Linked DNA regions of Nodosilinea sp. E11. Each later gene encodes a partner of the first gene's protein in a complex. Links are inferred from orthologs where the notes say so. Each region holds a gene or a part of one and is shown on either strand. Other genes may lie near its edges.

Region 1 (3,236 bases):
CGTCAAACTGGCGCAGGGCATTCAGGGTGAGGGCACTATCCATACCTGGCATGACCCCTAGCTCTTGGCCGTAGACCGCCTTGAGAAAGGGCGTGCGCAGATACTGAGCTTCTAAGGTTTTCACCTCGTCCCAGCTTTGCTCTAGCAGCTTGGCCGACTGAAGCTGCATAACCCACAGGTTATTGTCTAGCTCAGTGGGTTCAGGCCCCAAGGGTTGCCCTAGCAACAGCCCCGGTGCTGGAGTTACATCTTGGATCAGCAGCAGCACCCGCTGGCCTGCCCGCGCCCGCTGCTTAGCCGCCGTTATGGCAACAGTCGTGCTGCCGCAGCCGCCTTTACCCAGGTAGGTCAGAATTAATGCCATAGAAAAATTGAGCCTCGCGTTCGGTCAGGTGCTCACGGTGAGGATGGATTTAGAGACAACTCTTCCACCTCTTCTCACCATAAAACTCTTTAATTCTTACGACTAAGCGCCCGCTGAGCATCCCCCCTTAGCCAGGAGATGGGATTTTGAGGCTTAGAGATAGCCTAATTTGGGAGTTTGCCTGGACACTTTGGCTCAGAAATAAGCTACTGGAAATAGCTGCCATAGGCCTGCCGAGCGTTCACCATGCCAATCCCTAAACTAGAGATTACTTATTGATGAAATCGCATAGACGACGCAGGGCAGGTTCTAGCACGGTAGAAGTGGCCTCAGCCATGACGCTCGCTACTGAATAGCAGACAGCTCATCCTCAAAAAACCAGGTGGAATAGCGATCCTCAAAATCGACCACAACTCCTACACCGCTGCCGTCTACCATTTTAAACTGGCTGATCACACCACGCTTACCGAGGTAAGCTGCTACATCCTTCGAAACCCGATCGCGTAACCGGGTGACCTTTACTTTCTGGCCAATCTCTAAACCCATGTTTACTGAGGGCTCCAACTGCATGTCCAACATAAAACCAAGACACAGTGTATCAGCGTCTTGGCCTCTGTTGATCGTCATAATCCTCTATTGTGAAACCTGGAGATGGTGAAACCTGGGGATGGGTTAAAGGAACAGCGAGACATGCTAGCAAAACGGATTGTGCCCTGCCTAGATGTGAAAGCGGGGCGGGTTGTGAAAGGGGTTAATTTCGTTGACCTGCGCGATGCCGGTGACCCAGTGGAGCTGGCCCAGGCCTACAACCAGGCGGGGGCCGACGAACTGGTGTTTCTCGATATCACAGCCACCCACGAAGATCGTGACATTATCTACGACGTGGTCTACCGCACTGCGGAGCAGGTGTTTATTCCGCTAACGGTGGGTGGAGGGGTGCAATCCTTAGACACGATTAAAAAATTGTTACGTGCGGGGGCCGACAAGGTCAGTATTAACTCGGCAGCGGTCAAACAACCCACGCTGATCAAAGCGGCCAGCGATCGCTTTGGGGCGCAGTGCATTGTGGTGGCAATAGACGCCCGCCGCCGCCCCGACCCCCACCATCCCGGCTGGGATGTCTATGTCCGGGGAGGGCGCGAGAATACGGGCCTGGATGCCCTAGAGTGGGCCGAAACGGTGGTCAACCATGGGGCTGGCGAACTGCTAGTCACCAGTATGGATGCCGACGGCACCCAGGCGGGCTACGACCTTGAACTGACCCGCGCGATCGCCGATCGGGTGCCGGTGCCGGTCATTGCTTCGGGCGGGGCGGGCAACTGCGATCACATTCACCAGGCCCTGACCGAGGGTAAAGCAGAGGCAGCCCTGCTGGCCTCGCTGCTGCACTACGGCCAGCTCACGGTGCAACAGGTGAAGGAGCATTTGCGCGATCGCGCGGTGCCTGTCCGCCTTGCATAGCTCAGGGCAATTAGCAATCTAAACAGGGAGCAAATCCGAAAACATTCTGTGGAATCGTGTCAGCTTTATGAATGCCTGTTACGATGTGTAACATATGGAGTCAGTAGATTAATTCTGACGGTTCACATCGTTACAAACCCGTTTTCATGCTGTTGCTTATCCTGACGATTGTTATAGCTCTGGTGGCCTGGGCGCTCCGGCTGATGGAGCAGGCCGTCAAAGGTCAGGAGTTTTCCCTGATGCTAGCGGGCTTTTTGGTGGCTTCTTCTGCCGCAGCCCTGATGGGCGTTTACTTTCTCATGGGCAACTACATGCTCTATATGGATCAAGCTGCCCAGCAGATGTCGACCCTAGAAGCGATGGACATGCCCTATTCCACCTATGCCAGCGCTACTGTGCCTAACTCAGCCAATTGGTCAGACACTTGGCTCATCCAGGCTGAGTAATCTCTACGGCCTGCATGAAAACGCCTAACTTAGAGAGCTTAAAGAGTCTTTAGAAACACTTGTCTAGCCGCCGGGAGCGATCGCTCCCGGCGGTGTTTTAATGCGGCAACCGCTTAGGCGACTTCTGGAAAACTTTCTCCCTCGTGGTGGGCAATGCCCACTACGGTGGCTACAGTTGCCGAGTAAAGCGGGGATCTTCTTTTCTGGCAATCTTCTTAGTTCAGTACCCGCCAGGTGGCAGGGCCAACGATGCCGTCTACAGTAAGGTTGTTGGCGGTTTGGACTTGGCGCACGGCAGCTTCGGTTTGGCTACCAAAAATACCGTCAATGGTGCCGTTGTAAAACCCCTTGGTGCGCAGGCGCTGCTGCAACTGGCGCACGGCATCGCCCTCCATACCCGGACGGAGTATGGGCAGTGCCGCCGTAGAACCCGCGCTAGCGGGGGGATTGCTGGCCGCCGGAGGAGGAGTGCTGGCCGGAGGGGTAGTACTAGCGGGAGGAGTAGTGCTGGCAGGAGGAGTACTGGCAGGGGGAGTGCTAGCTGCCGGAGGAGTGCTAGCCGCCGGACTGCTGCCACTGGTCGGGGGGGTAGCCGTGGGTGGGTTTGCCTCCCCCGGGGGCGTGGGAAAGAGGCGGCTCCAGGTGGCGGGGCCAACAATGCCATCGGCGGTAATGCCAGCCGCGCCCTGAAAACGACGGGCAGCGGTGGCGGTGTCTTCGGTGTAGACTCCGGTGACCGGGCCAGGATAGTGCCCCAGCAAGATCAGCATCGATTGCAGCTCACGCACTGACTCACCCTGGCTACCCAGCTGTAGGGTAGGCCTGACAATGCGCCCACCGCTAACTGTGGGAGAAGCGATTTGGCCGGCGGCGGGAGCCGCTTCAGGGGCATTGTTTTGGGCGAGGGCCGGAAGAGCCAACCCGCTACCGCCTAAGGCGATCGCTACGGTTACTCCCCAAAGGCT
Region 2 (3,064 bases), 2.6 Mb from region 1 along the record:
GTATCGGGCTCATCTGAGGGGCCGACAGTCATCCCTTGCGTTCCTCGAATAGCAGCCGTTCAGAACCAGGGTTTGGGCAACCAGTCTGGGGTCAACAGGGAACGACTCGCCACCTCTAGCTGGTTGACTGCACCAACTTACTGCACCAACAAATTGAGCTGGTAGTTAATGCGGCCGGTACCGACGGTCTGTTGCTGTACTACCGTATTAGGGCCGTTGAAGGCGATCGCTACCGAGGCCGAGGGAGGCGAATAGCTGCCCATGATGGTCACCTGGGTAATTGACTCATTCAGGTAGGGGCTGACATCCACAAATTCTGACGTGCTGCTCAAGGGCACGCGGGTATGGCCATCGATCTCAATATATCCCTGGAGAGTTGCCCCCGCAGGTACACTCACCGACAGCAGATGGGGCTCGTCCAAATTGGCGCGCTCTAGACTAATGGTGTTGGTCTGGCGTTGGTACGAATCCATAACATCCTTAGCGCTGGCCTGAGACAAAATTGTGCTGAGGGCCTGATAGGTGACCCCAAACGCCTGATTACCGTTGGCCGAGGAAGGCCCCACTGCCGCAGTAACGGCTACCAAAATCAATAGAGCAACCCCAAGGGCCGATGGATGTTTCATAGCCATGACGACATCTCCAGGAAAATGGGGTGAACTGCACCACAGTTGAATCGCTACCTCCAGCGGAGGTTTAGGGTGCTGACGCCATTACTATCAAGTTGTCGATAGCGTGACCCTGACGATCCACTTGGGCAACCCCAACAAACATGGCTACAGGACACCCCCTGGGGTCAGCAAGTTCCCCCCAGCCGCCAAAAAATTACTCTGCCAATGGTGCTGAAGGTCTCCAGGGCAGTTGAGCCCTAGGGAGTAACGGCGATCGCCTGGGGGGCCAGCTGGTAAAAAGCCAAATGGCTAATGCCGTACTGCTTTTGACGCACCAACTCTAGGCCAGAGATGGAAGCCGCTACCCAGGACTCAGGGCGGTGCTCGACGGCAATTTCGCCCGATTCGGCCAGCAGATTGAGGCTCACCACCCGCTCCAGCACTGGCTTGTAGAGCTCACTGTCGTAGGGCGGGTCGAAGTAGATGCAGTCGAAGGGTTGCCCGCGCAATCGTGAGAGTTGTTTGACCACATCGCCTCTGAACAGGCTAAAGTCCTGGTCGGGCTGGGCTACCTGCTGCCAGTTTTCGCGGGTAATTTTGTAGGCATCGGGGGAAAGTTCTATGCCCACGACCTCTGCGGCTCCTCGACATAGGGCTTCGGCCCCCATGGCCCCGCTGCCCGTGCATAGGTCGAGCCAGCGGCAGTCAACGATGCGCCCCTGCCAAATGTTGAACAGCGCCTCGCGTACCCGCGCCGAGGTGGGCCGAGTCTCTAAACCGGGCAGAGTTTTGAGCGCGCGGTTGCCGTAAATACGCAGCATAGGCTAGGCCACAGCCACGGGAGATTGGGCGTTGACCAAATTGACAAAGTTGGCCAGCATGGTCAGGCCAGCGGGAGCCGATTTTTCGGGGTGGTACTGCATGGCCATAATGTGATCGCATGCGATCGCTGCGGTGACGGTCTGAGACCCGTGGGTCGTCGTGGCGGCATTCACCGCTGGGTCGCTGGGTTCAGCATAGTAAGAATGCACAAAGTACACCCAATCGCCATCGGCAATGCCCTGCCACAGGAGGCAGTCTGGCTGGGTCAGCGTCAGCTGATTCCACCCCATGTGGGGAATGGCGATATCGGGTTCTTTCCGAAATTTTTTGATGCGTCCGGGAATGAGTCCCAGCCCTGGCTCGATGCCTTCGTCGCTCCCCTCAAAGAGCAGCTGAAGACCCAGACAAATACCCAAAAAGGGCTTGCCCGCCGCAATCTCTCGCTTGATCGGTTCGATCAGCCCTTTTTCGCGTAGGTGTCGCATCGCCGGGTCAAAGGCTCCATCACCGGGCAGCACCAGGGCATCGGCGGCGTGCAGGTCGGCCACCACATCGGTAATGGTGGGCGTAGCCCCGGCCAGGGCTAACCCCTTGCAGGCTGAGTGCAAGTTGCCCATGTCGTAGTCAATCACGGCGATGTTGGCCATACGCGCTCCAGCCCTCTAGCATCGGAATTCATCCAGACTTTATCCTACTTCCTCCTGCGTTCCCATGCTGCTTACCACCTTTGCTCCCTGGCGTGCCCACCAGATCTCTAATGCTGCCGATGACTTGATTGTTCATCTTCAGCGACAGCAGCAAATTCCGGCTGGCACCACTGTGCTGCGTCAGATTCCGGTCAGCTTTGAGCTGGCTCCGCTGCGGGTGATGGCTAAGCTGGTTGAGCTGCGGCCCCCAGTAGTGGTGTGCTGCGGTATGGCCGAAAAGCGCTCGTATCTGCACCTAGAGCGCTACGGCAAAGGCGAGGATGGGGCTTTAGAGACGTCTTTACCCCTAGACTCACTGCTAGTAGATACGCACGTGACGGCCATCAGTGACTGTGCAGGCACCTACGTCTGCAACCACTTGTATTACCGGCTGCTGGGGGCGATCGCCCAGTACCACTGGCCTACCCAGGCGCTATTTGTGCACATTCCCCCGCTAACCCCGGTGACCCAGCCCCTACTGGCCCACGACCTAGCCTTGATTTTGCAGCGTCTGGGGTCGCTCAAACCCTAAACCAAAAAATTGGGCCTCAGCGGTGCCAAGGCCCAGAAAAGAACCGTCGTCTATGCGGCTGAGTTGGCCGTCACCAGCGACTCTAGCCGGGCCACCAGGTCGTCTTTGGCGACAACGCCTTCAATGGTGTCAACCCGCTCCCCATGCTGAAAAAAGATCAGGGTGGGAATGGCCATAACGTGGAACTGAAGCGCCAGAGCGTCTTCTTCGTCAACGTTGAGCTTGGCGACCTTGGCTCGACCCGCAAAGGTTTCAGCCAGTTCTTCGACAATCGGGTTCATGATGCGGCAGGGGCCACACCAGGCCGCCCAAAAATCGACTAGCACTGGCACATCACTTTGCAGCACCTCGGCCTCAAAGTTGTCGGCGGTAAGGGTGAGGTAGGTTGCATCAGCCATGGTGAATGTCTCCTT

Evidence for each region.
Region 2: the proteins of hisF (region 1) and hisH are in contact, whole or in part, in a crystal structure (PDB 6RU0), measured with the Thermotoga maritima proteins. The link is inferred for Nodosilinea sp. E11 from one-to-one orthologs. Residues at the interface, in WP_004080486.1 of Thermotoga maritima: Met1, Leu2, Ala3, Arg5, Ser40, Glu41, Asp45, Glu46, Ala70, Glu71, Ile73, Asp74, Ile75, Pro76, Phe77, Asp98, Lys99, Ser122, Gln123, Glu161, Thr195, Leu196, Asn247, Arg249, Glu251; in WP_004080484.1 of Thermotoga maritima: Asn15, Arg18, Arg22, Arg117, Leu118, Pro119, His120, Met121, Gly122, Trp123, Asn124, Asn134, Gly135, Tyr136, Tyr138, Val140, Tyr158, Glu180, Lys181, Ser182, Ser183, Lys184, Ile185.

The regions. Positions count from the first base shown.
Region 1 is NZ_CP136520.1:3,759,043-3,762,278, reverse strand. The notes cover bases 22-2,939. They hold hisF (imidazole glycerol phosphate synthase subunit HisF), read left to right. Parts: upstream 22-1,054; coding sequence 1,055-1,825; downstream 1,826-2,939. Other genes in these bases: RRF56_RS18845 (peptidoglycan-binding domain-containing protein), read right to left, coding at 2,487-2,939; RRF56_RS18850 (hypothetical protein), read left to right, coding at 1,972-2,271; RRF56_RS18860 (DUF2862 domain-containing protein), read right to left, coding at 710-910; RRF56_RS18865 (ArsA family ATPase), read right to left, coding at 22-364. In the rest of the region: more of RRF56_RS18865, read right to left, coding at 1-21; more of RRF56_RS18845, read right to left, coding at 2,940-3,236.
Region 2 is NZ_CP136520.1:1,183,446-1,186,509, reverse strand. The notes cover bases 259-3,004. They hold hisH (imidazole glycerol phosphate synthase subunit HisH), read right to left. Parts: upstream 2,081-3,004; coding sequence 1,436-2,080; downstream 259-1,435. Other genes in these bases: trxA (thioredoxin), read right to left, coding at 2,702-3,004; RRF56_RS07680 (hypothetical protein), read left to right, coding at 2,145-2,651; rsmD (16S rRNA (guanine(966)-N(2))-methyltransferase RsmD), read right to left, coding at 869-1,432; RRF56_RS07695 (hypothetical protein), read right to left, coding at 259-632. Also shown: RRF56_RS07700 (ComEC/Rec2 family competence protein), read left to right, coding at 1-52; more of RRF56_RS07695, read right to left, coding at 138-258; more of trxA, read right to left, coding at 3,005-3,049. UniProt on the Escherichia coli protein: IGPS catalyzes the conversion of PRFAR and glutamine to IGP, AICAR and glutamate. The HisH subunit catalyzes the hydrolysis of glutamine to glutamate and ammonia as part of the synthesis of IGP and AICAR.